DNA from 2 places in the Mesorhizobium sp. genome. Region 2 is predicted to be linked to the other one. Evidence: predicted binding sites of a transcription regulator. Region 2 holds the regulator's gene; the other holds the start of a gene.
The links. Region 2 encodes HrcA, which represses chaperone genes, less so after heat shock. Its sites were predicted from a motif close to GTTAGCACTCNCNNNNNGNGAGTGCTAAC; they were not measured.
Positions count from the first base shown of each region.

Region 1: the regulator HrcA is predicted to act here: its motif matches at 3,761-3,789, upstream of groES (co-chaperone GroES).

Region 1 is NZ_OZ245860.1:1,603,827-1,618,727, forward strand. It holds gene ACO07C_RS07875 (ABC transporter substrate-binding protein) at 1-404, opposite strand, end outside; gene ACO07C_RS07880 (ABC transporter ATP-binding protein) at 441-1,229, opposite strand; gene ACO07C_RS07885 (DUF1636 family protein) at 1,226-1,591, opposite strand; cobalamin riboswitch at 1,714-1,919, opposite strand; gene ACO07C_RS07890 (GyrI-like domain-containing protein) at 2,212-3,045, shown strand; gene ACO07C_RS07895 (antibiotic biosynthesis monooxygenase family protein) at 3,103-3,417, opposite strand; gene groES (co-chaperone GroES) at 3,852-4,148, shown strand; gene groL (chaperonin GroEL) at 4,211-5,866, shown strand; gene ACO07C_RS07910 (pilus assembly protein TadG-related protein) at 6,236-8,203, shown strand; gene ACO07C_RS07915 (TadE/TadG family type IV pilus assembly protein) at 8,245-8,811, shown strand; gene ACO07C_RS07920 (TadE/TadG family type IV pilus assembly protein) at 8,808-9,248, shown strand; gene ACO07C_RS07925 (TetR/AcrR family transcriptional regulator) at 9,287-9,907, opposite strand; gene ACO07C_RS07930 (LysE family translocator) at 10,090-10,701, opposite strand; gene ACO07C_RS07935 (YkgJ family cysteine cluster protein) at 10,794-11,081, opposite strand; gene ACO07C_RS07940 (hypothetical protein) at 11,132-11,317, opposite strand; gene ACO07C_RS07945 (hypothetical protein) at 11,319-11,726, opposite strand; gene ACO07C_RS07950 (hypothetical protein) at 11,726-11,953, opposite strand; gene ACO07C_RS07955 (cold-shock protein) at 12,275-12,484, opposite strand; gene ACO07C_RS07960 (HD-GYP domain-containing protein) at 12,701-14,071, opposite strand; gene ACO07C_RS07965 (hypothetical protein) at 14,217-14,375, opposite strand; gene ACO07C_RS07970 (CsbD family protein) at 14,487-14,666, shown strand; gene ACO07C_RS07975 (metallophosphoesterase) at 14,722-14,901, opposite strand, start outside.
Region 2 is NZ_OZ245860.1:3,461,741-3,476,641, reverse strand. It holds gene ligD (DNA ligase D) at 1-62, opposite strand, end outside; gene ACO07C_RS16450 (Ku protein) at 75-947, opposite strand; gene ACO07C_RS16445 (hypothetical protein) at 1,055-1,450, shown strand; gene ACO07C_RS16440 (thiol-disulfide oxidoreductase DCC family protein) at 1,630-2,079, shown strand; gene ACO07C_RS16435 (YciI family protein) at 2,277-2,651, shown strand; gene ACO07C_RS16430 (RNA polymerase sigma factor) at 2,648-3,895, shown strand; gene ACO07C_RS16425 (glutathione S-transferase family protein) at 3,916-4,542, opposite strand; gene cysK (cysteine synthase A) at 4,681-5,661, opposite strand; partial or broken gene ACO07C_RS16415 (LysE family translocator) at 5,841-6,143, opposite strand; gene ACO07C_RS16410 (PQQ-dependent sugar dehydrogenase) at 6,178-7,527, opposite strand; gene ACO07C_RS16405 (hypothetical protein) at 7,616-7,813, opposite strand; gene hrcA (heat-inducible transcriptional repressor HrcA) at 7,850-8,935, opposite strand; gene rph (ribonuclease PH) at 9,114-9,830, shown strand; gene ACO07C_RS16390 (VOC family protein) at 9,846-10,256, shown strand; gene rdgB (RdgB/HAM1 family non-canonical purine NTP pyrophosphatase) at 10,256-10,918, shown strand; gene hemW (radical SAM family heme chaperone HemW) at 10,915-12,078, shown strand; gene ACO07C_RS16375 (low molecular weight protein tyrosine phosphatase family protein) at 12,082-12,405, shown strand; gene ACO07C_RS16370 (hypothetical protein) at 12,465-12,653, opposite strand; gene ACO07C_RS16365 (hypothetical protein) at 12,661-12,840, opposite strand; gene rsmI (16S rRNA (cytidine(1402)-2'-O)-methyltransferase) at 12,988-13,911, shown strand; gene ACO07C_RS16355 (YraN family protein) at 13,889-14,266, shown strand; gene ACO07C_RS16350 (nucleotide sugar dehydrogenase) at 14,290-14,901, opposite strand, start outside.

The sequences.
Region 1 (14,901 bases), 1.9 Mb from region 2:
TCGGTCAGCACCAGCGTCTTGATGCCGTGCTGGGCGAGCGTGTCGGGCGTTACCTCGCCGCCCGGCTTCATGCCGTAGTACCAGCCGGCGAAAAAGAAATCGGGATCGACCGCGACGAGATTTTCCATCGTCGGGTACTTTGGCGCAAGCTCAGGAATAGACCCCTGCTCGGCCTTGAATTCGGGGCCGACCTTGTACCATCCGGTAATGCCGGTGAGGCCGACGATCGATGGCTGCAGCCCGAGCGCGAAGGCCATCTCGGTCATGTTGAGGTCGTGGATGACGGCGCGTTTCGGCGCGGCGTCGAATGTCAGCGGCTTGCCGCAACTGTCGACAGTCACCGGGAAGGCAAAAGCGCCCGATGCCATCAACGAGAAGGCAAGGGACAAGACGAGACGTTTCACGGATGTTGCTCCTTTTTCAAACGGGATCGGTCGGGCTCAGGATTGCGGCGCGGCGCGATTCGGGACTTCGAACACCGTCAGTTCGCGGTCCTCGGTTGGGTGGCGCAGGCGAAACACATCGACGCCGAAAATCTCGCGGATCAGTTGCTGGGTCAGGGCCTCGCGCGGCGCCGCAAGCGCGTGCAGCCGGGCCTGGTGCATGACAGCGACCCTGGTGGCGAACGGCGATACCAGCGAGAGGTCGTGCAGCACAGCGATCACCGTCATGCCCATCCCGGCCACAAGCTCAAGCAGTTCACCGCGGGCGCGCGGATCGAGGTGGTTGGTCGGTTCGTCCAGGAACAGGATTTTCGGCTCTTGCGCGACGGCGCGCGCGAGCTGGGCGCGTTGCCGTTCGCCTCCGGACAGCGAGCCGATCGTGCGGCCCAGAAGCGGCAGCAATCCGGTCCTGCGCAGCGCCTCGACGACGATGTCGCGTTCCTCGCTCCTTCGCCGCAGGCCGGCATGCGGAATCCGCCCAAGCTCGACATAGTCGATCACGGCAAGCCGCGGATCGGGTTGATCGGTCTGGCCGACGACAGCCATGTGAAGTGCGCGCTCGGCCGCCGAAATCCTGTCCAGTCGACGCCCGGACAGCTTCAGCTCTCCCGAACTTGGCCGCAACGTGCCGGACAGCATTCGCAGCAATGTGGTCTTGCCGGCGCCGTTCGGGCCGATGACGGCAAGGCGATCGCCAGCCGCCACAGACAGGCTCACCGTGTCCACCAGATGCTGACCGTTCGCCGTCGCTGTCAGATCGATCGCTTCCAGAAGAGCCAAGGTCATACCCCACCCGCTGCACGAGGTGGGCCAGGGATGCGGGCCAGTGTCTTGCCGGCCAGCCCGGCCGGGCGTTGTCCGGAGTTGCACCAACCATCGGGCAGCGACGCATAGAGTTTTGCAAACTCGACCAGCTCGGCCGTATCAGCGTGCCGGTCAATGGAACCGAAAAGATAGGAGGCTTTTGCGTCCGCATGGAAGGCAACCGTCAGCGGACGACCACAACCCGCCATGCAGGCAATGCCTTCGACCTCGTAGTCCCGGAGAGTTTTCTCCTCATGCACCGAAAGCAGGGAACGCAAGTCGGCACACAAATCTTCGCCCGTCCTGACCCCGGTCGCGGGATCACGGCAAAGCGTGCATACCATGATGCGGTGGATTGCCTGGCAGGCGCCCAACTTTCCGTCACTTTCTCAACTGGCGACGGAAGGAAGCCCCGGCAATCGGTCGACAAGACCGATGCCACGTTTCCTCCCGGCACACCCCGTCCGGTCCACTCATGCTGATGGCAGGTCTCCTGGCTTACGGGTCGTCGCGCCATCCCGCCTTCCCAGCCTTGCCGGCCAGTGGCATTTCGGATTTTGCTCGCCGCTTACAGTTGCGGGGGCAGCCACGGCCTCGATCCAGACGGATCCTACCGTGTTCCCTTTTCACCCCTGGCCTTTCGGCTCGGGGACCATCACTGAGCCACCGTAGTTTTACCCCGAGCCCATCGCAATGAATTTTTTTGGTGAACTCGCCATACCTCTGGCTTGTGCCGTCTTGCAAGTTTTTGTTACGTAATATTATTACAGGTAATCGCACTTGCGCGTCAACCCTTGGATGCCTCCCGGATTTAACCTTCGGCTTCGCGGTTGATGCACCGCCGGACCCAAGGTGACAGGGGAATCGGACGGCGAAGTGGCTTCGATTTTGCGCTCCACGCAATTTCGATCAAACTGGTGGCGAAGCCGGGCGTCACGATGGCCGCGCGAATTGCGAGGAATGCATGAACCCAACTGAAAGAGCACTGTGGTTTGTTGAAAGCCACCTGTCGGAAGCGATCACGCTTGACGAGGTTGCCGAGAAAAGCGGCGTATCGCGCTTTTACGTAACGCGCGCTTTCGGTGCTGCCGCGGGCCGCTCGGTCATGGGCTACATGCGCGCACGCCGGCTGACGGAGGCCGCGCGCAAACTCGCTGCCGGGGCTCCCGACATCCTCTCGATCGCGCTCGATGCCGGCTACAACTCGCATGAGGCGTTCACCCGCGCCTTCCGTGGCCAGTTCGACACCACGCCGGAATTGGTTCGTGCACAGGGCAACCTCAAGAACCTCGATCTCGTGGAGCCGATCCTGATGGACCAGTCCTTCCTCGCCACTCTCGAACCGCCGCGCTTCGAGACCAGCCGTCCCTTTCTGATCGCCGGTCTTGGCGAGCGCTACAATTGCGGGACCAGCGCGGCCATTCCCATGCAATGGCAGCGCTTCGGCCCTTATATCGGCAACATTCCGGGCGAGACCGGCGACATCGCTTACGGCGTCCGCATCAACGGCGATGACGCCGGCAATTTCGACTACATCGCCGGCGTCGAGGTCTCCGACTTTTGCGACCTGCCCAAGGAGCTTTCGCGCGTGCGGGTGCCGGCCCAGAGATATGCTGTCTTTGCCCATCGCGACCACATTTCGACCATTCGCCGAACGGTCAATACGATCTGGAACAGATGGCTACCGACCTCGGGGCACGAGATCGCGGACGCACCCGAATTCGAGCGCTATGGCCCGGAATTCGATCCACGCAGCGGCGACGGTGGGCTGGAAATCTGGATACCGGTCAAAGGGTAAGGCTTCGTCGGATTGTGTTTCGGCTGCAATGGCCGAAACACAATGCATTGCCGCCACTCATTCCACGGTGACGGCGACCTCATAGAGCCCTGGATGTGCCTGCCCCAATGCCTTGTTGCGCTCCAGAAAACCGTCTTTCTGAAGATGCTCGAAGACGCGGCGCATTGCCGCCTCGTCTCGCGCCTGGGCGTAGTTGACGACACGACCGCCATCGAGGCTTCGGTGCAGGCTGGCCGACATCCAACCGGGCACAGTGCGGCAGCTTACAGCCGCCTCTCGCAAGAGGTCGATCAGCACCTGCTGGCCGCCTTCCGGCACGGTGAAGACATTGATCTGGGTGATGACGCCGGCATTGGCGCGAATGATTGGCATGGACGTTCTCCTTCGGTGAGCGCCTGGCACACGAAGGGACGCCCGAGGCGAAAACTCCGCACGCCAAGCTGGGCGTAAGGCACGCCTTCAGCTTGCCGCGGGTTCACCGATATGAGGGAACGGAGCTTCCTGACGGAAGGGAGCGGGCTTACCTTTTGCCGCTCCAAGCTTCTTTTCGACGGCTTGTCGTAGCATGTCGAACTGCGGCCAACAATTACCTCGGTTCGCCGAGGCCGCCGGAAGATCGATATCTCGCAAAGCCTATTTGGAGAAAACTATTCTTTGCTCTCAAGGTGCCGGCGCGCCTTGACTCTGGCAAGCCGCGCGCCTATTTCACGGCCACGTTAGCACTCGCCATTGGTGAGTGCTAACCAATATGTCCGGCGCCGCCGGACGGAGGAACTGTTCTCACCGTTCTCATCGAGGAAGAAAAAATGGCAAAGTCGAAGTTCCGCCCGCTTCATGACCGCGTGGTCGTTCGCCGGGTCGAATCCGAGTCCAAGACCGCCGGCGGGATCATCATCCCCGATACGGCCAAGGAAAAGCCGCAGGAAGGCGAGATCATCGCTGTCGGCTCCGGCGCTCGTGACGAAGCTGGCAAGCTTGTCCCGCTGGACGTCAAGGCTGGCGACCGGATCCTGTTCGGCAAGTGGTCGGGCACCGAAGTCAAGCTCAATGGCGAAGACCTTCTGATCATGAAGGAATCCGACATCATGGGCATCATCGGCTGATAATCGGCCTCACCGTCAACTGAATTTCGGGCTTGATCCCAAGCCCCTGCCAGGAGCTGAAAATGGCTGCTAAAGACGTAAAATTCTCCCGTGACGCCCGCGAGCGCATGCTGCGCGGTGTCAACATTCTCGCCGACGCGGTGAAGGTCACGCTCGGCCCCAAGGGCCGCAACGTCGTCATCGACAAGTCGTTCGGCGCACCGCGTATCACCAAGGACGGCGTCACCGTCGCCAAGGAAATCGAACTTGAAGACAAGTTCGAGAACATGGGCGCGCAGATGGTCCGCGAAGTTGCTTCGAAGACCAACGACATTGCCGGCGACGGCACCACGACCGCTACCGTTCTGGCACAGTCGATCGTCCAGGAAGGCCACAAGGCGGTTGCCGCCGGCATGAACCCGATGGACCTGAAGCGCGGCATCGACCTGGCCGTGACCGAAGTCGTCGCCGCTCTCGGCAAGGCTGCCAAGAAGATCAAGACCTCGGAAGAAGTTGCCCAGGTCGGCACGATCTCGGCCAATGGCGACGAGTCGGTCGGCAAGATGATCGCGGAAGCGATGCAGAAGGTCGGCAACGAAGGCGTCATCACGGTTGAGGAAGCCAAGACCGCCGAGACCGAGCTGGAAGTCGTCGAAGGAATGCAGTTCGACCGCGGCTACCTGTCGCCCTATTTCGTCACCAACGCCGACAAGATGGTCGCCGAACTCGAGGACGTCTACATCCTCCTCCACGAGAAGAAGCTCTCCAACCTCCAGGCCATGCTGCCGGTTCTCGAAGCCGTCGTGCAGACCTCCAAGCCTCTGCTCATCATCTCGGAAGACGTCGAAGGCGAGGCTCTGGCCACGCTGGTCGTCAACAAGCTGCGTGGTGGCCTGAAGATCGCCGCCGTCAAGGCGCCGGGCTTCGGTGATCGCCGTAAGGCCATGCTGGAAGACATCGCCATCCTCACCGGTGGTCAGGTCATTTCGGAAGACCTCGGCATCAAGCTCGAGAACGTTGGCTTGAACATGCTCGGCCGCGCCAAGAAGGTGTCGATCTCCAAGGAGAACACCACCATAGTCGACGGCGCCGGCAAGAAGGCCGAGATCCAGGGCCGCGTCGCCCAGATCAAGCAGCAGATCGAAGAGACCACGTCGGACTACGACAAGGAGAAGCTGCAGGAACGTCTGGCGAAGCTCGCCGGCGGCGTTGCGGTGATCCGCGTCGGCGGTGCGACGGAAGTCGAAGTCAAGGAAAAGAAGGACCGCGTCGATGACGCCCTCAACGCGACCCGCGCGGCCGTGGAAGAAGGCATCGTTGCTGGCGGTGGCGTTGCCCTGCTTCGCGCTTCGGCCAACATCAAGGCTACCGGCGCCAATGCCGACCAGGCCGCCGGCATCAACATCGTTCGTCGCGCCCTGCAGGCTCCGGCCCGCCAGATCGCATCGAACGCCGGCGCTGAAGCTTCGATCGTCGCAGGCAAGATCCTTGAGAACAAGGGCGCGACCTTTGGCTACAACGCACAGACCGGCGAATATGGCGACATGATCGCCATGGGCATCGTCGACCCGGTCAAGGTCGTTCGCACGGCTCTCCAGGATGCGGCATCGGTCGCCGGCCTGCTCGTCACCACCGAAGCCATGATCGCGGAGGCTCCGAAGAAGGAGTCGGCTGGCGGCGGCATGCCTGGCGGCATGGGCGGCGGCGGCATGGGCGGCATGGGCGGCATGGACTTCTAATCCAGCCAAACTGGCTATGCTTACGAAAAGGGCGGCAGCGATGCCGCCCTTTTTGTCATCGTGGAACCCACCGCCATCACAGCGCGAAATCCCAGCTTCAAGATATCATTAAGCATAAATCGCGGAATTCGGTTTTTGCCTGCGTCAAGTCCAGCAGGCAGTCGACTATAGTTATGCTGAACAACGCAGGCTATTTATGCAGTCAAGGATCAGCTGACGGCCAGCTGTTCAGGTTTTTACCAAACAAAATCGGCGTTAGGCACCGGACTCTCGCCTCGAGATCCGAAATATGTCGCGAAGCCGATTTTTAACAAATGCACGATTACTAAAGGAGATATTCACGCCAAGGTTGCGTCGGAGTGCATCGTTTTGTCCATCAAGGCAGACATCATCCGGATTGTCGGCAGGTTTGCGGGTAGCCGCAACGGCAACGTCCTGATTATATCCGCATTGGCAATGCCGGTGCTGATCGGGATAGCCGCGCTGGTGACCGAATATGGCAGCGCCTTGGTCCAGCAGGCGCAGAACCAGCGGGTCGCCGATCTGTCGGCCTATGCGGGCGCGCTCGCCTACAACACGACAAAGTCGACGGACCAGATGACGGCGGCCGCGGTGAACGTCGCCACCCTAAACGGCGTTCCGGCGGCAAGCGTCACGGCGGCTCTCATTGCCTCTCCGAAAACCGCCGGCGTCAACGCTGTAACGGTCTCGATCAGCACTCAGCAGAACCTGCTTTTGGCGCGCGTGCTGCAGAGCCGCCAGCAATTGCAGATCACGTCGAACTCGGTCGTCGAGGTCGGAGCCCAGCCGCAGACACCTGGCTGCGTGCTCGCGCTCGACGGTACCCAGAGCGGCGTCACCTTGAGCGGCGGCACCACCATCACCGCGCCCAAATGTACCGTCTCGTCCAACAGCACGGTTACGGTTCCTTGCGGTACTTATGTCTCGGCGATCGGCGTCAACTACAATTCCACGACGGCACCCAGCCAGCCTTGCGGCGGCATCACCGGTCCGAACGGCACCGCGGCGGTGATCGCCAAGAAAGCGACAGCCGACCCCTTGGCTGGCAATACAGCCATCACCACGGCCGTTGCCCGTATCGCGACCGTGTCAGCGCTTTCAGCGACAACGCCACCGACCAATACAACCGGCACAAATATTGACTTCGGCTACAGTCAAGGTTCCACGATAAATCAGGCAACCGCGCTTGGCTGTAGCGCCACATTCAGCGGCAGCACCTGGACCCTAAATTGCGGCAGCACGCCCACCGTCAACATCGGGGCGCTCACGATCCAGGGCGGCATCAATCTGAATTTCGCAACAACTGGGGCCGCGACAACAACATACAATTTCGCCAGCAACGTCACGACAAGCGGCACCACAAACTTCGGACCAGGCATCTACAATTTTGCCAAAGGTCTTACGACCGGCGGTGGCAGCACCACCACTTTCGGCGCGGGGACCTTCAAGATCGGCATGAGCCCCAACGCATGCAACGGGGCGGCACGCGTCAGCATCTGCAACACCAGCAGTTTGAGCTTTGCCGGACCAAGCACCTTCGAACTGCCGGGTGGCTTCAACAACACCGGCGGCTCGACGCTCACCTTCGGTTCGGGTACCTCCAACAGCTACAAGATCGGCCCCGGCAGCAATGGCGATGCGATCACGCTTGGTGGCGGCGGCACGATCGTCATGGCCGACGCCACCGGCGCCAACAGTGTGTTTCAGGTCGTCGGCAATGTGAATGCCGGCGGTGGCGGCAGTTGCTTCGTCATCAGCGCCGCGGCTCAACACGACATTTCCGGAAACTTCATGGCTTCCGGCGCGGTCCTGATGGGCGCCGGCGTCTACACGGTCGACGGCTATTTCACGCTGGGCGCCAATGGTGGCGGCAGCGCCAACTGTGGTGGCAGTTCGATCAGCGTCAGCGGCACGAACGTCACACTGGTGCTGTCGGGAAAAACCAAGGCAACATCGGGAACCTGCAATGGCTACGTCTTCTGCATCGCCTCGGGTTACAGCAACATCGTGCTGACAGCGCCACAAACGGGTGCGACGGCAAAACTGGCCGTTATCGGCCCCACCTCGACATCCAACACGGGCGGCGCAACCCTCACCCAGGGCGGGTCCAACGCACAGATTTCCGGTGCGTTCTATTTCCCCTACGGTCCAATCACCTTGAGCGGCGGAGCCAGCATAGGCTCTACAAATGATACGACCAAATGCCTTCAGATCATTGGCTCAAGCATTACACTGTCAGGCGGGACCGCCGCCACCTCGGAGTGCATCGCGGCCTCGGGCGCCACCACCAGCAGCAAAGTGAGCCTGGTCCAGTGAAGACGATATCCGCTTTCCGCCCTCGCCTGCCCAGCACTTTAATGCGATCCTGCTTCGCCCGCTTCCTGTCGCGCGAGATAACCGGCGTCTCGGCTGTCGAATTCGCGCTGATCAGCCCGATCTTGCTTCTCATTCTTGCGGGAACGGTCGATATCGGCGGCTCGCTGAAAGCAAAATTCGAACTGAGCACGGCGGTCTCCGCCGGCTCCAACTATGCCTTGCTCAACGGCGCCAACGTCAATTCCGCCGGCGGCAGTGCGCTGGCAAACAACATCGTTGCCGTGACCGCGAGCGGGCTTGGGGGCAACGGCGGCAACGTTCAGGTCGTCGTCAACAATGGCGCATCGACGGCCCTGAACGCCAGCACCTCCGTCACGACCCAGACCGGAACCGCATCCAACGCCGACCAGTGCTATTGCCCAACCGTTGCGTCGGGCAACATCGCCTGGGGCTCACCAATGACATGCGGCAGTGTCTGCAGCAGCGGCGGCATAGCCGGAAAGTTCGTGACCATCACCGCAAGCAAACCCTATTCTCCACTCTTCGGCGGTCTCGGTGTCGTCCAGGGTGGCAACATCACTGTCCAGTCCGTCGTACAGCCACAATGAAACGCCTGACGTCATTCTTGCTCAACAGCTCGGGCGCCAGCGCTGTAGAGTTCGCGTTGCTTTCAGTGCCGCTCTTGATTGTGTTGATGGGAACCATCGAGTTCGGGCGGATGTACTGGGCGCAGCACGTGTTGGAACAGACAGCCACGGCAGGTGCCCGTTGCGTCGGCGTTCTGCAGCCCGGATGCACACAGAACGGCGTCTACAACGCCGCAAGCACCGTCACCTACATCAGCGGCATCGCCGCGACCGACGGCATCGTTCTTGCCGGCACCAACATCACCGTCAACAACAACACCAGTTGCTCGGGCCTTTCCGGCTTCTCGACCGTCAAGATTTCCTACACATTCTCGACCGCGCTGCCCGGCTTCATCACGGCGCTGGCCAATGGCCCCAACCTGAGCGCACAGGCCTGCTTTCCGAACCAGGGCGCGTAGACCTGCCTGGGATATTGGGGCGAGGCTTGGGGCCTACTCTAGGCAAGCTGCGCATCTGTCGTAACGCCTCGCGTCAGCCGGCCCGTGCCCAGAACAGCGCTTTCAATCAATGCAGCGACTTCGTCCGCAACAGCAAGGATCGGCGCACGGTCGCGAGTGGCCCGGGCGATCACCATCAGCCCTTCCAGCGATGATTCGACGAGCACCGCCAACGCGTGCGCGCGGCGGTCGGGCACCCCTGCCCTGACAAAAGATTCCTCCAGGAGGCCGATCCATTGCTGAAACGCAGATCGGCAGAGCTCGGCCAGTTCCGGCACATCGGCCGGCGCGTCGAGCACCAGAGGAGCGATCGGACAACCAAGCGTGAACTCGTTCTCCTCCAGCATGCGTCCAATGGCCTGATAGATATGATGTACGGCGACCGCCGGGTCGGCCTCGGCTGCAAGCGCCTCGTCCAGTCCTTGCGTCACCTTTTCAACGCTGTCGCGCGTGACCTCGACGACGAGTTGATCCTTTCCACCCGGAAAGTGAAAATAGAGCGACCCTCTCGGCGCGCCGCTGGCACTCAAGATGTCGTTGAGCGAGGTGCCATGATAGCCGCGCTTCCTCAGCAACTGCGCCGTCGTCTCGATCATGCGGGTGCGGGTATCGTTCGCCATGTCAACCTCTGTCAGGAGAGGCAACTATAGGCTTTGCTCATAATATGACAATCGGTCTACATATTATGTAGGCCAGTCTATATACTCTGACGACGATTGAGTTCCCGGCTTCAGTTTGATGTGCGTACAGAATGTACTGATGTCCAGGCGATAGGATATCTGGAAGAACAATCCCTAAGAACTCACCGTTCCGTCAGCGCCAGCTTGGCCCCAAGCATGACGAACGCGCCGGCGAAGGTACGGCGCATCCAGGTCATTACCATTGGCCTCGACACGACATGGCTGCGGATCGATGCCGCGAAGATGCCGTAGCCGACAAAAACGACGAATGTTAAAAGCATGAAGACGCTGCTGAGTTCCAGCATCTTTGAAATCGCGTCAGGCTGCGTCGTGCTGACGAACTGAGGCAGGAAGGCGAAGAAGAAGATCGACAGCTTCGGGTTGAGGATGTTGATCAGGATGCCGGAGGTGATCATCTTGCGGGCCGAGCGCGGCGCAACATCCTGGTCGACGCTCAGGCCGCCCTTTTCCTTCAGCGTGTTCCAAGCCATGTAAAGCAGATAGGCAACACCCAGATACTTCAACGTTTCGAAGGCCACCGCGCTGGTGTGCAGCAGTGCCGCGAGACCGGTGATGGCTGCCGCCATATGCGGGATGATGCCAAGCGTGCAGCCGAAGGCGGCGATGATGCTGGCGCGGGCGCCGCGCGAAAGGCCTGCGCTCAGGGTATAGAGAACGCCGGTGCCGGGCGAAGCCACGACGATCAGCGATGTCAACAGAAACTCAAAGCTCACGACGCTCCTCCAAAGCACTGGCCTGACCCGCGCAAGAACGTACCTAGCCAAGGAGGCGCGCACAAGCGGCACAAACCGTCAAGGAAAGCGGTTCACAGGGTTGGCAGCCGGTGAGCATGACGTGCCATCAGGCAATCGTCGTCGCCGGGCATGCAGGCGCGGCAAACGTCGGGGCGGACTTCGTAGATGCCGCAAGCCGTTGATTTGCCGACCTCCCCGGTCAATGCCGAACAGCGCACGCCGTCGCAGCGCATTCCGGATTCATTGGCCGCCACATATTTTGTCGGAATCAGGTCAAGCTGAGCGTCATCCTCGGTGGAAAAGCGAGGCCATTCCGATGAGTATGAGCAGCACGCACCGCAGGCCTGGCAGTCGAACACGGCCGTGGCCCGCGACGATGGCGCGGTGGGGTCGCTAAGCGGCAAGGAGGTTATTTCTTTTTCCTTGTCTTGCCCTTCGGAGCCTCAGACGACAGGAACAGGTCGGTCGCGCCGTCGCCAGCGCCATCCGCCTGCTTCGGCGTGGCGGACGGCTTCTTAACGTCGCCTGCCGCCTTTGCGGGCTTCGCGGCGACCGTTGCTCCCGGTTGCTCCTTGGTGGAAAACTTTATGGCCATGTCAATCCTCGTCAGCGAAACGCGATGATGGTGCGCGCGGATTGCGAAGGCGCCCGATCAGCGCCGACACCGCGGTGATGTTCATTTCCTCAGGCGACCAGTTCCTGGCATCCTCGATGTGCTTGGGCGCCAGTTCACGATGCGTGCTGCCGCTATAGGCGGCATCCTGATAGACAGCGCGCTCGTGGGTCTTGGGGTCCTCGCGGACATATTCTATCAGATAGTTCGGGCACTCGGCCCGGCCGCGCACGCCAAGACGCACCTGGGCATCGCCATGGGCCCTTTTGCAGCGCTCGAGCTTTTCGAGAACACGCCGGACATATTCGACCGGCTTGTCGAGAGTTTCGACGACATCGGCAATGGTTGAGTCGGTGGCGACCGGCTTCTGAGGGACGCGTTTGGTGGCCATCAGCGTTTGCCCGCCCGTTTCGGCAACGACGCAAGCGCGGCGGCGGCAGCCACCTCTTCCGCTTCTTTTTCAAGACGCAATTCGCGCAGCCTGGCCGTCTTCGCCTCCCGAGCCTCACTGACGGCATCCCGTTCGGAAATGATGCGGCCAAGGGACATCGACTGGGTCTGGGTCTTGCTGAAGAGGGACTCGGCCCGATCGCCGGATACCTTCGAAGGTGCGGTCAAAATCTTTCTCCCGTTCGGAGCCTGACGCCGAAAAATGGCAAGGCCTGTCTTTTTGGCCAGGACCATGCACAAAGCAATACCGCGTCCCGATCCCAATTGCTGGCCGATTCAGATTCAGGCCAATTTTCAGATTTCTGGAACGTCCTTAGCATGTCCGCGCAGACGCGCAGCGCTCTTTCGGCGGTCGGAGTGCAAAAATGGAAAAGGCCAGGCATTGCCTGACCTTCTGTCGAAGTGCCGCGCGTCTCTAGGAGCGCGGCCCGAAATTCGCCGTTACCAGTGCCAGTACATCCGTGGTCACCGGAAGGCTGAATTCCGTTTTCAGGCCGCCTTCAACTGATCGGCGGACATCTTGCCGGACTTGTTGTCGCGGACCATCTCGTAGCCGAGCTTCTGACCCTCGACGATGTCGCGCATTCCGGCGCGCTCTACAGCCGAAATGTGGACAAAAACGTCGGCCGAGCCGTCGTCAGGCTGAATAAAACCAAAACCCTTGGTGGCGTTGAACCATTTAACTGTGCCGGTGCTCATAAACGAACCCTTTCCATGGCAAATATTCGTTCGCCGTCGCGCGAATACGCAACAACGTTTGTCTCGATTTTGGATGGGGGAAGTTCGTCAAAGGCGCGCTTGGATGCGCGGATAACAAAAGTCAGTCAAACAAATATCGACGATTTATTTGTAGACCCCTTTTGGCTCGATGTCAATTCTTGTTCCATAGCGCACGATATGTCGCCCGTGCTGCACCTAGGCCGCCATTTTCTCCAGATGGAGAATCGCTCGCCGCAGCGCCTCGTAGCAGGATTGATCGAGTGCCGAGCCAACTTCGCCGGCCATGATCTCAAAGGCCTCGGACACCGGCATCGCAGCGCGATAGGGCCGCTCCGCCGTCAGCGCGTCAAAAATGTCAGCAGTGGTGACGATACGCGTGTCGAGGTCGATCGCATCACCTTTCAATCCGCGCGGATAGCCCTTCCCGTCCAGCCTTTCATGATGCGAGCCCGCGATTCGGGAGAGTTCCCGAAATGCACCAATGCGAGACAAGATGATCTCGCCAAGCGTGGGATGATGGCGCACCGCCACCCACTCTGCTTCATCCAAACGGCCGGGCTTGTCCAGAATCTGGTTGGAAACACCGAGCTTGCCGATGTCGTGCAGCAGCGCTGCACGCTTCAGGCGACGGCGGTGCTGCTCGTCGAGCCCGATCTCCTCGGCGATCATGTCGGTGAACAACGCCACGCGCTCACTGTGGCCGTTGGTGAAGGGCGACTTGGCATCGACCACCTTGGCGAAGGCGGCGGCGACGTCGTCCAGATAGTCATCATCGATCGGCAAATGCTCTTCAGAGGGCGCGAGATCGATCACCGCCAGCGAGAGTTCGGGCGAGTCGAGCATGGCCCAGAAATTTGGCGCGGTTGCCGCTCGCTCGCAGGCGGCAACCAGGCGAGGCTCGAACCATGTGCCTGAACGTGCGCGCAGCTCGGCGAGCGCGCCATCCGGACCGGCGCTGGCGTAAAAGACGTCCGCGATCTGGGCGACCAGTGCAATCCGTGCCTGAAGGGAAATCGCCTCCCCCTTCAATCCGGCCGGGTGACCGCTACCATTCCAATGCTCGTCCAGATCCATGACGCCCTGCGCCACCTGTTCCGGAAATCGCATCTGCCGGACGATTTCCGCGCCGGTCTGGCAACGCGTCTGGAAAAGCTCGTTGACGATCGTGCCTCCATTCATGGCAATGTTGAGCAGCGCCCTGAAGCGCTCGGCCAGCTTCGCCTTCATGCCGGTTCGCGACAGCACGAAGCGCAGGATCTGCGGCAGGCTGTCATTGACGAGGTGGAAATCGTGCTTGAGTGCGATATCGTCGGCTAGATATAGGCGGCAAATGCGTGCCGCGTTGCTGCTGCAGCCGACATCCTTCAAGAGAAGCGTATAGTAGAGGTGCGAAAGCTCATCGGATGAGAGCCCCGCCTCACGGCCGATGTGAAAGCCGATCCAGCAGGACCGGACGCAATGTCCGGTTGGATGACCTTCACTGATGTCGAGTGCGTAGCTGAGAGCGCTGACCAGTTCGGAAAGCCGAACGCCTTGAACCGGTGACTTCTCCTTGCAAGACCGCATGACACTCTGCCACCCCTGACACGGGGATAGAAAAGCACACTGGCCTTTAACGTTTCGTTCCACCTGTGGGTGTGGTCGGTTGTTGTCTTTCGGCCGGGCAATGCAATTGGGCGGGGAACAATCTTGCTGCGTCCGCAGATCCAGTTCAACGCTCCTGATCCGTCGGCCTGATGACGATCTCGTTGACATTGACGCGGGCCGGCTGACTGACGGCATAGAGGATTGCGGCAGCAACATCCTCGGCGGTCAGTGCCTCGATGGTGGCAAGCCGATGGTCCTGTCCAGCCTGCGATGCGGCGGGCACACGAAAAGGCCGAAAGCCATGCCCCTTATGCCCGCAACCGGCTGGCCCGCGGAACCTAAGTCGCGAACTCTGCGTTTGTTGTCGCGGATAAAAACTTCAGGAGATGCGGACGTGGTGAACAAGGATCAGGTTGCAGGCATGGCCAAGCAGATCAAGGGATCTGTCAAACAGGCGGCAGGCAAGGCCACCGGCAACAGGCGAACACAGGTTGAAGGCATGGCCGACAAGGTCGCAGGCAAGGTGCAAAAGGCCTATGGCGACGTGAAAGACAAGGTCAGGAAGGCGTTCTGAACCTGCTACATCGGCTGGCCGGTCATATGAAGGCGGCATAGGTATGCCGCCTTTTTCACGTGCGCCAGCTCTTGCGGAAGGCGTTTGTGAAGTTCACTTCGCCATGCTCGCCGCTCGCCTCGCCCAACACAAGTTCGAGGTCATCTCCTGAAACCCGCACCAGCGCGAAGCCCCCCAGATACGCGGCTTTGGGCTTGAAAAGGTCAAGTCCATCACGACTGTAAACCATCGGCGT
Region 2 (14,901 bases):
CCGGCAGGCTCGGCTGTCTTCTTGAAATCGCGCTTGGCGTGGTACTGTTCGAGACTGGCCATCGCTTTGTGTCCTCAGGCCGATTTGCGCTTCGGTGCGCCGGCTTTCGTCTTGGGGCGCTTGGCAGCAGGTTTGGCTTTCGACGACGATGAAGCCTTTGCCGTGCCGGCATCCGCCGACAGGCTCTTCTTCAGCGCATCGAACAGATTGACGACATTGGACGGCTTGGGCGTCGCCTTGGCCTTGGGCGCCTTGCGTCCCGCCTTCTTGGCGCGGATCAGCTCCAGCAGGGCGTCCTCGTATTTGTCGTCGAACTTCGAGGGGTCGAACTTCGCTTTCTTCTTGTCGATGATGAGTTCGGCGAGCTCGGTCATTTCCTGGTCGGTCTTCACCGCCTTGATGTCGCCGAAGACGGTGTCGGGCTGACGCACCGTGTTGTCGTAGCGCAAGGTCGTCAGCACCATGCCCTTGCCCAGCGGTTCGATCACCACCGGGCGTTCGCGGCTGTACAGCACGATGCGAGCCAGTCCGGCCATCTTCTTGCCCGCCATGGCATCGCGGATCACCGCGAATGCCTCCTCCGACACCTTGTCGGCCGGCGCGACATAGTAGGGTGTATCGAGATAGATCTGCTGGATCGAGGCTTTGTCGACAAAACCGTCGAGTGCCATCGTGTGCGACGACTCGATCTGCACAGCCTCGATTTCGTCTTCGTCGATATGGACGAAATCTCCGTCGTCGAGCTCATAGCCCTTGATCTCGTCGCCATCGCCGAGCGGCTTGCCGGTTTCCGAATCGACATAGATGCGCTTCACCGTATTGCCGGTCTTGCGGTTCAGCACCCGGAACGAGACCTTCTCGGTGTGGGTGACAACATTGGTCAGTTCGACCGCGCATGTAACCAGCGACAGCTTCAGATAGCCTTTCCAGGCAGGACGCGGCGCCATGACAGATTCCCTCCATGAGTTGCGAGAACGGGCAAATTCCCATCCAGTTCCAGCCAGCAGCGGCGGCAAGGCCCGCGGAGTGAAGCGCGGGGTGCGAAATTTTCGCGATGGCCGGAAAAATGGAAACAAAACCGCGCGCAGGCGACATTAAAACGAAACAGATGTGGTGCAAAAGTCACATCGGCTGGAATGCAGCCGAACTGCATGGAAAGACCCCGAAACAGCCGCATTCCGGCCACGATGCAAGGCATTTTTGGGCAAAGATTAACATCGCGTTCACCGACTATTCACGCCTAGAGGCTATGATGTCCGCAATTCGGAAAGAGATCCGAAAATCGGGACAGGGACTTGGTACTATGAACTTCCTCACGCACCTCATCGGCTATGCCGCCGCCATCCGCGAGTTCGTCGCGCCGACCTATCGGCCCGAGCGCTACTACATGCGCGGCCCCGGCCCGGCCTGCGCCCGTCGCGGCAATTCGCTCGGCGTCAGTGCGCACTGACCATGACGTTCGAGAGCCGCCATAACAGCCGGATCTGCAGGCCGGCCGCCGATTCCCGCGCAACCACTTATCGCGCCGAGCGCCTGGCCTTCGTCGCCCGGCAGCGTGCGACATCGCCACGGCTTTAATGCCGCTGTCGGCTGGCTTAGTGTCTGAGGGCACAAGCAGCCGAGGCCCACGTGGTCGACCTCACCAAGCCCAACCCCTCTCCTGAACCACCATCCCTGGATGCACGCCATCCGCTGATCGTCTTCGACGGCGCCTGCGTGCTGTGTTCAGGCTTTGCGCGCATGGTGGTCAGCCTCGACCGGCAAGACCGCTTCCGTTTCGCCACCGCCCAGTCGTCGTTCGGCGAGGCGCTGTTTCGTCAGCATGGGCTGCGGACGGACAGCTACGAGACCAATCTCGTCATCATCGACGGCGTCGCCTTCATGCGCCTGGAAAGTCTCGTCGCGGTCATGTCCGAACTTGGCTGGCCATGGCGGACGGCAAGGCTGTTGCTTCTCCTGCCGCGCCCGCTTCGCAACTGGCTGTACGGGCGCGTGGCCCGCAATCGCTACGCCCTGTTCGGCAGGAAGGAGAGTTGCGAGATACCCACCGCCGAACTGAAGGGGCGTCTGGTCGGCTAGAGCACGATCCCGGAGGACGGGAAGAGGCCTTCGGCAAGGCTGAAGCCGATAGAGCGAGCCCGACCTCGATACGGGTGCGTCTTGCGCAACGCGTGGCCAGCGGCGAAGATTTTCCGGTGCTTGTCGAAATCGGGCACGCCCGCGCGACATACGTTCGGCCCGCAACGACGCGGTCCCTGAAAACACGGGAGATGACCATGCAGTACCTGCTTCTTATCTACAACAGCGAGGCCGGGATGGCAGCCGCGCCCAGGGAGGCGGCGATCCAGATGAGCGCCGCCTATGGCGCCTATACCGAGGCGATGAAGAAGGCCGGCGTGTTCGTCGGCGGCGAACGGTTGAGGTTCACGTCCACGGCAACGTCGGTGCGGGTGGCCGGCGGCAAGACCAATGTGATCGACGGCCCCTATGCCGACACCAAGGAACAGCTCGGCGGCTATTACATGATCGACGTGCCGGATATGGACGAGGCGATTTCCTGGGCGGCGCGCTGCCCCGGCGCCAGCACGGGCACGATGGAGGTGCGACCGGTCTGGCCGATGGCGGAATACATGACAGAATATACTTCGTGACAGCGATAGGGTCGGACATCGCGCGGGCGGCGGCGGAGGCGGCCGCCCGGCAGAGCTACGGCAAGCTGATCGCCTATCTCGCCGCACGGTCCCGCGATGTGGCCGGCGCCGAGGACGCGCTGGCCGATGCCTTTGCCGCGGCGCTCGAACAATGGCCGCGATCCGGTGTGCCCGACAGACCGGACGCCTGGCTGTTGGCGGTGGCGCGCCGGCGCGGCGTCGATGCCGTTCGGCGGCGGCTGACCAGGGAGGCCAGCCGCGACCATCTGAAATTGATCGCCGAGGAGATGGAGGCGCGTATGGTAGACGAAGACCTGCCGGACGAACGTCTGCGGCTGATGTTTGCCTGCGCCCACCCTGCGATCGAGCCGAGCATACGCGCGCCTTTGATCCTGCAGACCATCCTGGGCTTCGACGCGGCGACGATCGCCTCCGCCTTCCTGGTTTCGCCGGCGGCGATGAGCCAGCGCCTGGTGCGCGCCAAGGCCCGCATCCACGAGATCGGCATTCCATTCCGCGTGCCCGATCGGGCCGAACTCGGCGAGCGGCTGGACACGGTGCTGGAGGCGATCTACGCGGCTTTCGCCGAAGGCTGGTCCGATCCGGCGGGCACCGAAACACAGCGCCGCAGTCTCGCCACCGAAGGCATCTGGCTCGGCCGTCTCGTGGCCTCGCTGATGCCCGATGAACCGGAAGCGCTCGGCCTGCTGGCCTTGATGCTGTTGGCCGAGGCGCGGCGGCCGGCGCGGCGCAATGCGGCGGGAGACTACGTGCCGCTGGCCGACCAGGATCTTGCACTGTGGGACGGCGCCCTGATCGACGAGGCGGAGGCCTTGCTCAGGCACGCGGCGACGATGGAGCTTATCGGCCGTTATCAACTCGAGGCGGCGGTTCAGTCCGCCCATGCGGCACGGCGGCTTACCGGTCGCACGGACTGGGCGGCGATCCGCGCGCTCTATGACGCGCTGCTTTTGATCGCGGGATCGCCAGTGGTGGCGATCAACCGCGCGGTGGCGATCGCAGAGGCCGAGGGCGCTGTGGCGGGACTGGCGGCGCTTTACGTGCTGGGCGACGACAAGCGGCTCAATGAGTATCAGCCCTACTGGGCGGCGCGGGCCGGCCTGCTGGCCAGGCTTGGCAATGTGGCCGAGGCGATCGACGCTTATGACCGCGCGATCGGCCTTGAACGCGACCCGGCGGTGCGCCGGTTCCTGCAAGGAAAACGGGGGGCTCTCGGAAATTGAGATGTCGCGGCTCCGCCCGATCAGGCCGGCCACATTTCGTGCGACGTGTTGAGCTTCCTCAGCAGCGGATGTCGGCGCAGCTCAGACCACAAGCGCTCGATATTCGGCAATGCGGATCGCGCCTTGTCGACATCGGGATGCCAGGCCACCAGCATGACGAGATAGATGTCGGCCAGCGACAGCTGGTCGCCGGCCAGCCAGTCGCGGCCGCGCAAGGCGGCATCGACGACGGCGAAGCCGCGATCCATCTCGGCGACGGCGGCCTGCTTGACCGCTTTCGCGCCGTCGGCGTCGGCCGTGTAGCGCGGGGCATAGTAGAAACGCAGGATTGCCGGGTAGAGCACCGACGACATGAACGCCATCCAGCGCAGGAAGTCTGCGCGGGCAGGGATGTCGGCGGCCGGAGCCAGGTTCGCTTGCGGATGGCGCTCGGCGAGCAGGATGCAGATCGCCGCGGATTCGGTCATCGAGCGGCCGTCCGGCAAGGTCAGCACCGGGACCTGGTTCAGCGGGCTGATGGCCAGGAAGGCCTCGTCGGGCTTGTCCGTCTTGGGAACATCGATCTGGTCGAACGATGCACCCGCCAAAGCGAGCGCCGCCTCGACGACGAAGCCACCGCTGCCGGGACGTGTATAGAGCTTGTACATGAAATCCTCCACCAGACCGCGCAAGGCAGGCTGGCGGAGGATATGGACTGGAAGTGGCGGTCGACTCAAGCTGGCGGCGGCTGCCACAAGCGGTATTTTCGGCGGTCCAGCCCGCCCGAGGCGGGCTGGTAGCGCAGGCTAGGCGCCGAGCCCTTCGAACAGGATCGTCGACAGATAGCGCTCGGCGAAGGACGGGATGATCACGACAAGGTTCTTGCCCTTATTCTCCGGCCGCGAGCCGACAACGATTGCCGCCTGCAGGGCCGCGCCAGAGGAGATGCCGACCGGCACGCCCTCGAGGCGGGCGACGAGCCGCGCATTGGCGATCGAATCCTCGTTCGAGACCTTGACGATCTCGTCATAGATCGTCGTGTCGAGGATCTTCGGCGCGAAGCCGGCGCCGATGCCCTGGATCTTGTGCGGGCCGGGCTGGCCGCCCGACAGGACCGGCGAGGCCTCGGGCTCGACGGCGACGACATGCACCGAAGGCTTGCGCTTCTTCAGCACCTGGCCGACGCCGGTGATGGTGCCGCCGGTGCCGATGCCGGCAACGAAGATGTCGACATCGCCGTGCGTATCGTTCCAGATCTCCTCGGCAGTCGTGGTGCGGTGGATCTCGGGATTGGCCGGGTTCTCGAACTGCTGCGGGATGATGGCATTGGGGATCGTGGCGGCCAGTTCGTCGGCCTTGGCGATGGCGCCCTTCATGCCCTTGGGGCCTTCGGTCAGCACCAGCTCGGCGCCGAGCAGCGCCAGCATCTTGCGGCGCTCGATCGACATCGTCTCCGGCATGGTCAGGATGAGCTTGTAGCCCTTGGCGGCGGCGGCGAAGGCGAGCGCGATGCCGGTGTTTCCCGACGTCGGCTCGACGAGCGTCGTCTTGCCGGGAGAAATCTTGCCGGCCGCCTCCAGCGCCTCGATCATCGCCACGCCGATACGATCCTTGACCGAAGCGATCGGGTTGAAGAATTCGAGCTTCGCCATCAGATTGGCGACGATGCCCTTTTCCTTGGCGAATTTATCGAGCCGCACCAGCGGGGTGTCGCCGATCGTCTCGGTGATCGAATTGTAGACGCGGCCGCGGCCGGGCACGCGTGCGGAGGTGACGGGCTTGTTCATCGGTTTCGCTCCCAGGATTTCAGGCGTAAAATTCAAGCCTCGCAAGATAGGGCTTTCAGCCGCGCAAGATAAGCTGTCGGCCGAAAATATCCGAGTGTGGCATGTGCTTAAAACACGCCTTCCTCGGAAAAGCATTTCCTGAGGCGGGCCCTATCCGGAATGATTTGGCAGAAAGCCCGCTATTGGCGCGAGGCGATCGCCGCCGCCGCGCCAACCATGAAAACCGCGGCGGTGCGGTTGAGCGCCCGCAAGGCGCGCGGCGATTTCAGGAACCAGCGCGCCTTGGCCGCCAGCGCCAGGTAAGGAAGAAGCACGACCAGCAGCACGACGATTGTGATCGCGACGAGAATTCCGTAGTCGGCCAGCGTGATCGTCTTCAGGTCGACGATGGTCGGCGTGATGGCAAGGTAGAAGATCATCGTCTTGGGATTGCCGAGGGTGACGGTCAGCCCCGCGATGAAGCTCGACACCAGCCCGCCCCGTTCGGCAGCGCGCCAAGACAAATGGCCAGGTCGATCAGGACGGGCCGTTGCCGTGCGTAACGCGCCAGATGGTACCGTTGCCGTCCTCGGTGACAATAAGCGCTCCATCCTTGGCGACGGCGACGCCAACAGGCCGGCCCCAGACGTCGCCGCCGGAGGTGACGAGGCCGGTCATGAAGTCCTCATACTCACCGGTCGGCTTGCCGTCCTTGAACAGCAGCCTGACGACCTTGTAGCCGGTTCTGTTGCCACGGTTCCAGGACCCGTGCAGGGTGACGAACGCGTCACCCTGATATTCGGCTGGAAAATTCTTGCCCGTGTAGAAGGCGATGTTGAGGGGCGCGGAATGCGCCTGCATCAGCACGTCCGGAATGGTTGCCTTGCCGGCAAGGTCAGGGCGCTCGCCCTTGTGGCGGGGGTCCTCGTTATCGCCGATATAGTACCAGGGCCAGCCATAGAACGCGCCTTGCCGGACTGTCGTTGCATATTCGAACGGCACATTGTCGCCCAGTGCGTCGCGCTCATTGACGACGCACCAGAGCGTGCCCGTGGCCGGCTGGACAGCCATGCCCGAACAATTGCGAAGGCCCGTGGCGACGATCCGTCCATTCTTGCCGTCAGGGTCGAAAGCCATCACATCGGCCCTGCCATATTCGGAACCCCAGGTGGCGCCGAGAGGCTTCGACTTGATCCACGCGTCGAGCCCGCCCTCCGGTTTCCTGGCCATGCCTTCGGCGACGTTCGATCCCGAACCGACCGACAGATAGAGTGTCTTGCCGTCGGGCGAGAAGGCGATGTCGCGCGTCCAGTGATGGTTCGACGGGATGTTGTCGACAAGCACTTCCGGCGCGCCAGAGGCCGTCATGTCACCGTCGTGGTATGGAAAACGCACGATGCTGTCGCTGTTGGCGACATAGACCCACTGCGGGTTGTCCGCGGGGTAGAAGGCAATGCCGTATGGCTGCGTCAGACCGTCCGCGAAGACCGTGTCGACCGGCTTCGCGCCGCCCTCCGCGAGACGGTAGACCCGTATCTGGTTGGCCTCGCTGTCGGCCACGAACAGGTCGCCATTCGGCGCGACGCGGACGACGCGCGGATTGTCGATGCCCGACGCGATCAGCTGGGCCGAGAATCCAGGCGGCAGTTGCGGCATGGCGCCCTTCGGCATGTCGACCAGACCGGCGCCGTTCGAGGCGGATTTCGTGGCATAAGGCTTGGGCAGATCCTCAGGATTGATCAGCCGGCGCACACCCGGCCTGTCGGCGCGCCAGTCGCCAAAAGCCGTAGCACCCTTCAGCACCGGATGATCCGCCTGTTGGGCCAGTGCCGTCGTTGCGAGAAACAAGGCCGCCGAGATTGCTGCCGGGCCGACAAACCGGGTCATCCTGTCCTCCGGGATTGGTCACGGAACAGGAAACGGACCTGGCCTAAAGTCGTTCCGTCTCGCAGCGGGAGTTGAACGTGCGTCCGGATCAGGTCCCGGCTGCGTAGAAATCGTCGTCGAGGCGCTTCTCCAGTTCCACCAGGTCGGCCGGCAGCGGCATGCCCATCGCGCGCATTTCCCTCAGCCTCTCGCGCAGCTGCTCCTGCACTTCGTGCTGATCCTCGGGCTGGTTGACCATTTCCTCCAGCAACAGGCTGATTTGGGCCTTGATCTCTTCGAGAGCCATGCTTTTCTCCTGTCGTCTCGCTGGGTGTACCCCGGCTCAACGCAGCATACGCGAAATAAGTTGCGCCGTATAATCGACCATCGGAACGATGCGCGCGTAGTTCAGCCGGGTCGGGCCGATGACGCCGAGCGCACCGACGACGCGGGCGTCCTTGTCGCGATACGGGGCAACGACCAGCGACGAGCCCGACAGCGAAAACAGCTTGTTCTCCGAGCCGATGAAGATGCGCACGCCCGATCCCTCCTCGGCCAGATCGAGCAGCTGGATCAGTCCGTCCTGCGTCTCCATGTCCTCGAACAGATGCCGCAGCAATTCGATGTCGGCCTGGGCCGTGACGTTTTCCAGAAGATTGGCGCGGCCACGCACGATGAGACGCGCCGGCAGGCCGCTTTCGGCGCCCGCCCACACAGCCAGTCCCTTCTCGACGAGATCCTGCGAGAGCGTATCGAGGGCGGCCTTGGTCTCTTCCTTGATACGGGCGATCTCGACCCGTGCCTCGGCCAGCGTGCGTCCACGGATATGCGCATTGAGGAAATTCGAGGCCTCGTGCAACTGCGAAATGGTGATGCCGGCGGGCAGGTCGACAACCCGGTTCTCGACATCGCCATTTTGCGACACCAGCACCGCCAGCGCCTTGGTCGGCTCGAGCTGGATGAACTCGATATGCTTCAGCGCCACCTCGTTCTTGGCCGCGAGCACAAGGCCGGCGCCGCGCGACATGCCCGACAGCATCTGGCTGGCTTCGGTCAGCATGTGCTCCAGCGTGGCGCCTGAACCGGACGCGCGCACCTGCGCCTCGATGGCGCGGCGTTCCTCATCCGACAGGTCGCCGAGTTCCATGAAGGCATCGACGAAGAAGCGCAGGCCAGCCTGGGTCGGCAGCCGGCCGGCCGAGATGTGCGGCGCATAGATGAGGCCGAGATGCTCCAGGTCGCTCATCACATTGCGGATGGTGGCCGGCGACAGCGAGGACGGCAGGATGCGCGACAGGCTGCGCGAACCCACGGGCTCGCCGTCCTTGAGATAGGAATCGACGATGCGCCGGAAGATGTCGCGCGAACGCATATCCAGCGATTGAAGAGCGGGCGATTGCAAAATGGGATCGGCGACTGCTTTGGTCATGCGTGCCAGGAACCTCCTTGCCAAGGATATAGACTTCGGCCATGCCCGCGCAACCCGGCGTCTGCATGAGATCGCCCGCTCTATGAGTCAGCTCGCCCGGCCATTTTCCTTTGCGCCGTGGGCCTGCTGCGGCTACAAGCCGGCCACGATTCCGAAAAGTGACAAGAAAGAAGCCTGAATGCGCCCCTCCAAACGCCAATTCGACGAAATGCGCGCCATCTCCTTCGAGCGCGGCGTCTCCAAGCACGCCGAGGGCTCATGCCTGGTGAAGTTCGGTGACACGCATGTTCTGTGCACGGCGAGCCTCGAGGAGAAGGTGCCGGGCTGGATGCGCAATTCGGGCAAGGGCTGGGTGACGGCCGAATACGGCATGCTGCCGCGTTCGACAGGCGAGCGCATGCGCCGCGAGGCTTCCGCCGGCAAGCAGGGCGGCCGCACGCTGGAAATCCAGCGGCTGATCGGCCGTTCGCTGCGTGCGGTCGTCGACCTGCAGGCGCTGGGCGAACAGCAGATCACCGTCGACTGCGACGTCATCCAGGCCGATGGCGGCACCCGCACGGCATCGATCACCGGCGGCTGGGTGGCGCTGTATGACTGCCTGCGCTGGATGGAAGCGCGGCAGATGGCCAGCGTCTCTAAGGTGCTGAAGGATCATGTGGCGGCGATTTCCTGCGGCATCCATGACGGCCAGCCGGTCATCGATCTCGATTACGTGGAGGATTCCTCGGCCGGCACCGACGCCAATTTCGTCATGACCGGCAAAGGCGGCATCGTCGAGATCCAGGGCACGGCCGAAGGCGAGCCCTTCTCCGAAGAGCAGTTCGCGGCCCTGATGGGCTTGGCCAAGAAAGGCATCCAGCGCCTGGTCAGCCTGCAGCAGATGGCGGTGGCTTAAGCCATTGGTTTGCCGGTGAACCCTTCCGCGATCCTTGAATCGGCCCTTTACGTCACCGATCTGGCGGCGGCGGAAGAATTCTACGCCGGTGTTCTCGGGCTGAAGCTGCTTGGGAAAGTCGATGGCCGGCATCTGTTCTTCCGCTGCGGCCCCGGCGTGCTGCTCATCTTCAATGCCGAAGCGACGAAAGTGCCGCCGGCGCCAGACGCGAGACTGAAAGTGCCCGCGCATGGCGCGGTCGGCGATGGCCATCTCTGCTTTGCCGCCAGCGCCGTGGAAATCGCGGACTGGAAGGCGCATCTTGAGGCGAAGAAGATTGCCATTGAAAGTGAATTCGAGTGGCCGCGGGGCGGTCGTTCGATCTATATACGCGACCCCTCGGGCAATTCGATCGAATTCGCCGAGCCACGAATCTGGGGCCTTTGATGCATACGCTTGACGGAAAAAAGATTGTCGTCGCCAGCCATAATGCCGGCAAGCTGCGCGAATTCGCCGACCTGATGGGACCGTTCGGTTTCGAGGCCAAGTCGGCGAAGGATTATGGCTTGCCCGAGCCCGACGAGACCGGCACCACCTTCGAGGAGAATGCCTATATCAAAGCGCTGGCCGCGGCCAAGGCGACTGGCCTGCCGGCATTGTCGGACGATTCCGGCCTGTGCGTCGACGCGCTCGATGGCGCGCCCGGCGTCTACACCGCCAACTGGGCCGAGACCCCGGATGGGTCGCGTGACTTCGCCATGGCCATGCAGCGCACCGAAGTGGCGCTTCACGAGGTCGGCGCTGACTTGCCGGCACAGCGCAAGGGGCGCTTTGTCGCCGTTATCTGTCTGGCATTCCCCGACGGAGAGGCCGAATATTATCGCGGCGAGGCCGAAGGCACGCTGGTCTGGCCGCCACGCGGAGAACTCGGCTTCGGCTATGACCCGATGTTCCAGCCGGATGGATTCGACAAGACCTTTGGCGAGATGTCGGCGCAGGAGAAACATGGCTGGAAGCCCGGCCAACCGACAGCCCTGTCGCATCGCGCCCGCGCCTTCCAGAAATTCGCGCAGGCACGCTTGGATCTGGCGCGATTGGGCTCGACATGAGCATGCTGCTCGACCGTAGCCCCGGCTTCGGCGTCTACATCCACTGGCCGTTCTGCGCGGCCAAGTGCCCCTATTGCGACTTCAACAGCCATGTCCGTCACCAGCCGGTCGATCAGGAGCGCTTTGCCGCGGCCTTCGAGGCCGAGCTGGCAACAATGCGACAGCGCACCGGATCGCGTGAGGTCACCAGCATATTTCTCGGCGGTGGCACGCCGTCGCTGATGAAGCCGGAAACGGTAGCCAGGGTTTTGGACGCCGTGGCGAAGAACTGGACGGTGCCTGATGGCATCGAGGTGACGCTGGAAGCCAATCCGTCATCGGTGGAGGCCGAGCGCTTTCGCGGCTACCGGGCAGCCGGCGTCAACCGCGTCTCGCTGGGCGTGCAGGCGCTGAACGACAAGGATTTGCGTTTCCTTGGTCGGCTACACAATGTGTCGGAAGCACTCCATGCGATCGGTCTGGCGCGCGAAATCTTTCCGCGGCTGTCCTTCGATCTCATTTACGCGCGGCCCAGCCAGACGCCGGAAGACTGGCAGGCCGAACTCGAACAGGCGATCGGACATGCCGCCGACCATCTGTCGCTCTACCAGCTGACCATCGAGGAAGGCACGCCCTTCCATGCGCTGCATGCCGCGAAGAAATTCATCATTCCCGACAATGACCATGCCGCCGACCTCTATGCGCTGACGCAGGAGATCACATCGGCGCACGGCCTGCCGGCCTATGAGATTTCCAACCACGCCAGGCCGGGCGCCGAGAGCCGGCACAATCTGACCTATTGGCGCTATGGCGAATATGTCGGCGTCGGTCCCGGCGCGCACGGCCGCTTCGTCGAGAGCGGGCGCCGCACGGTCACGATCGCGGAGCGGATGCCGGAAACCTGGGCCAATCTGGTCGAGGCCAAAGGCCATGGCGTCACCGGCGGAGAGATCCTGACTCGCTCGGAAGAGGCCGACGAGTTCCTTTTGATGGGGCTGCGGCTGGCGGAGGGCATCGACCTTTCCCGCTACGAGGCGTTTGCCGGGCGGGAACTTTCGACGACACGGCTGTCGACACTTCAGGATGAAGGGTTGGTGGCGCCGATCGGCAACGCGCGCCTGCGCGCCACACCCGCCGGCATGATCGTGCTCGATGCCGTCGTGGCGGATCTGGCGCGCTGAACTTTGAAGAACGTTCTTTTCGTCTGCAGCCAGAACCGCTTGCGCAGCCCGACCGCCGAGCAGGTGTTTTCCAAACGCGGGGATATCGAGGTCGCATCGGCGGGGACCAACCACGATGCCGATACGCCGCTGACGAGCGAACTGGTCGCGTGGGCCGATATCATCTTCGTCATGGAGAAGGCGCACAGCGCCAAGCTGCGGAAGAAATTCAAGGCGAGCCTGAAGAAGGCCAGGATCATCTGCCTCGATATTCCGGATGATTACGAATTCATGGACCCGGTTCTTGTTCGACTGCTGGAAGCGCGTGTTCCAAGATATCTGGGCTGAACACGAGCGTGGCCCTTATCTTCATCCGAGACGCTGACGACAGGAGAGCCCGCCGAACGTCACGCGTCGTGCTTGTGGCGGTGCTTGGCGCGGTCTTTGTCTGAAAGGACCTCGCCGGCGCGAACCGGCTTGGCGTCGCCCTTGTCGCGGCGGGCACGGTTCTGGCCGCTTATCGGATGTGGCGGAGCGCCATTGCGGGCGTTCTGCGTTTCAAGGCGGGTGATGAAAATATCGAATCTATTGGGCATCGTCCGGTCAGTGCTCCGTCGTGCTGTCGGTTTCGGTGGAAAGCCTGATTTCGGATGGCAAACGGCTCGTTGGCGATTTGCTGGCTTGGCTTTCATGGGCGGGACGGGCTTTGTCCGCTGATGCCGCAAAGCGCCGACGGCCCACATAGTAAGGCTCGAAAGCGTCCTGTATCTTCAGGCTGTCCATCCTGTCCTCCTTGGAAATCAGGGGCTAAATCTGCCAATCCCGGTTTCGTTCCCTACTGTGGCAAAGGAATGGCGAGCGCTTCAATCGACATCGGCTTTTGCAAGAGGCGACAAGCCATGCCAAACAGGGCCGAACGGAGAATGCCTGGTGACCAGCGAGATCGTAAAACGCAGCTACGTGGTCGGCCAGGCCGAGATACCAGCCCGCCCGCTCGATCCCGCGCTCTATCTGGTGGCGACGCCGATCGGCAATCTCGGCGACATCACGCTTCGTGCGCTGGAGACGCTGGCCGCCGCCGACATCGTGGCGTGCGAGGACACGCGTGTTTCGCGCGTACTGCTTGATCGCTACGGCATTCGCCGCCGCACCACGGCCTATCACGAGCACAATGCCGGCGAGGCCGGGCCGAAGCTGATCGCGGCGCTTCAGGCCGGGCAGAGCGTGGCGCTGATTTCGGATGCCGGCACGCCGCTGGTTTCCGATCCCGGCTACCGGCTGGTCGGCGAGGCCCTGGACAGCGGCATTCGCGTCGTGCCGATCCCCGGGCCTTCGGCCCCGCTCGCGGCGCTCACGGCGTCTGGCCTGCCATCCGACGCTTTCATGTTCGCCGGCTTCCTGCCGGTGAAGACCGGGCAGCGGCAGACAAGGCTGGAAGCCCTGAAAGCCGTGCCGGCGACGTTGATCTTCTTCGAATCGCCACGCCGACTTGCCGAGACCCTCGTCGGCATGGTCGAAGCGCTGGGCGGCGACCGCAAGGCAGCGATCGGCCGCGAACTGACCAAGACCTTCGAGGAAATGCGCACGGGTACGCTGCAAACGCTGGCCGATCACTATGCAGCGGTCGATACGCCGAAGGGCGAGATCGTCATCTGCGTCGCGCCGGCGGAGGCCAGGGCCGACCAGCCGGCGGATATCGACCGGCTTCTGCTTTCGCTCGCAGCCGAGATGCCCGCCTCTAAGGCCGCGGCCGAAGCCGCGAAGATGACCGGCGGACAGAAACAGGCGCTTTATCGGCGGCTGCTCGAGCTCAAGGATGCGGAAGACGGTGGTGACGCAACGTCCGAACGCTAGCCGCCAGAAGGCCTACCGGCGTGGCCATCGCGGCGAATGGCTGGCGGCTGTGGCGTTGATGCTGAAGGGCTACCGGATCCTGGCTCGCCGCCACCGCACCAGGCTCGGCGAGATCGATCTTATCGCCCGGCGCGGCGACCTGGTTGTCTTTGTCGAGGTCAAGGCGCGCCGCACGCTGATGGAAGCCATGGAAGCGATCGGCCATCAGGCCGAGCGTCGTATCGAGGGCGCCGCCGACCTCTGGCTGTCGCGCCAGTCCGACTATGGAAAACTGTCGATGCGCTTCGACATGGTGGCGGTGTTGCCATGGCGCTGGCCTGTCCATGTCGAGAACGCATTCCACGGGCGAAACTGACCTTCCGGCTCGATACTGTCGATCTATGCCTTGACGACGCGGTCACAGACAATGCCGTTGCGTTGCATGGCGTTGCGCGTGTCGATGATCAGTCGCGAATGATTGGCCAGCAGTCCGTAGTCGATCCCGTCATGGTCGGTGACGATGACGACCGCGTCATAGGCGCCGATCGAATCCCGGCTGAGACGGATGCAGTCCTTGCCGGCAAGCGTCGGGTGCTTGCGCGTCTTCGGTATGCGCGCCACATGGGGGTCGTGGTAGGCGATGTCGGCCGCGCGTGTCTCCAGCAGCTCGATCAACTTCAGCGCCGGGCTTTCGCGCACGTCGGAGACATTCTTTTTGTAGGCGACGCCCACGATCAGGACGGACGCCTGGCTGAGGGGAATGCCAAGACGCGTGTCCAGCGCTTCCGACAGCTTCGACATCACATAGTGCGGCATGGAAACGTTGATTTCGCCGGCAAGCTCGATGAATTTCGTCGAAACCTCGAACTCACGCGACTTCCACGTCAGGTAGAATGGATCGATCGGGATGCAGTGGCCGCCAAGTCCGGGCCCCGGGTAAAACGGCATATAGCCGAAAGGCTTGGTCTTGGCCGCCTCGATCACCTCCCAGATATCGATGCCCATGGCGCC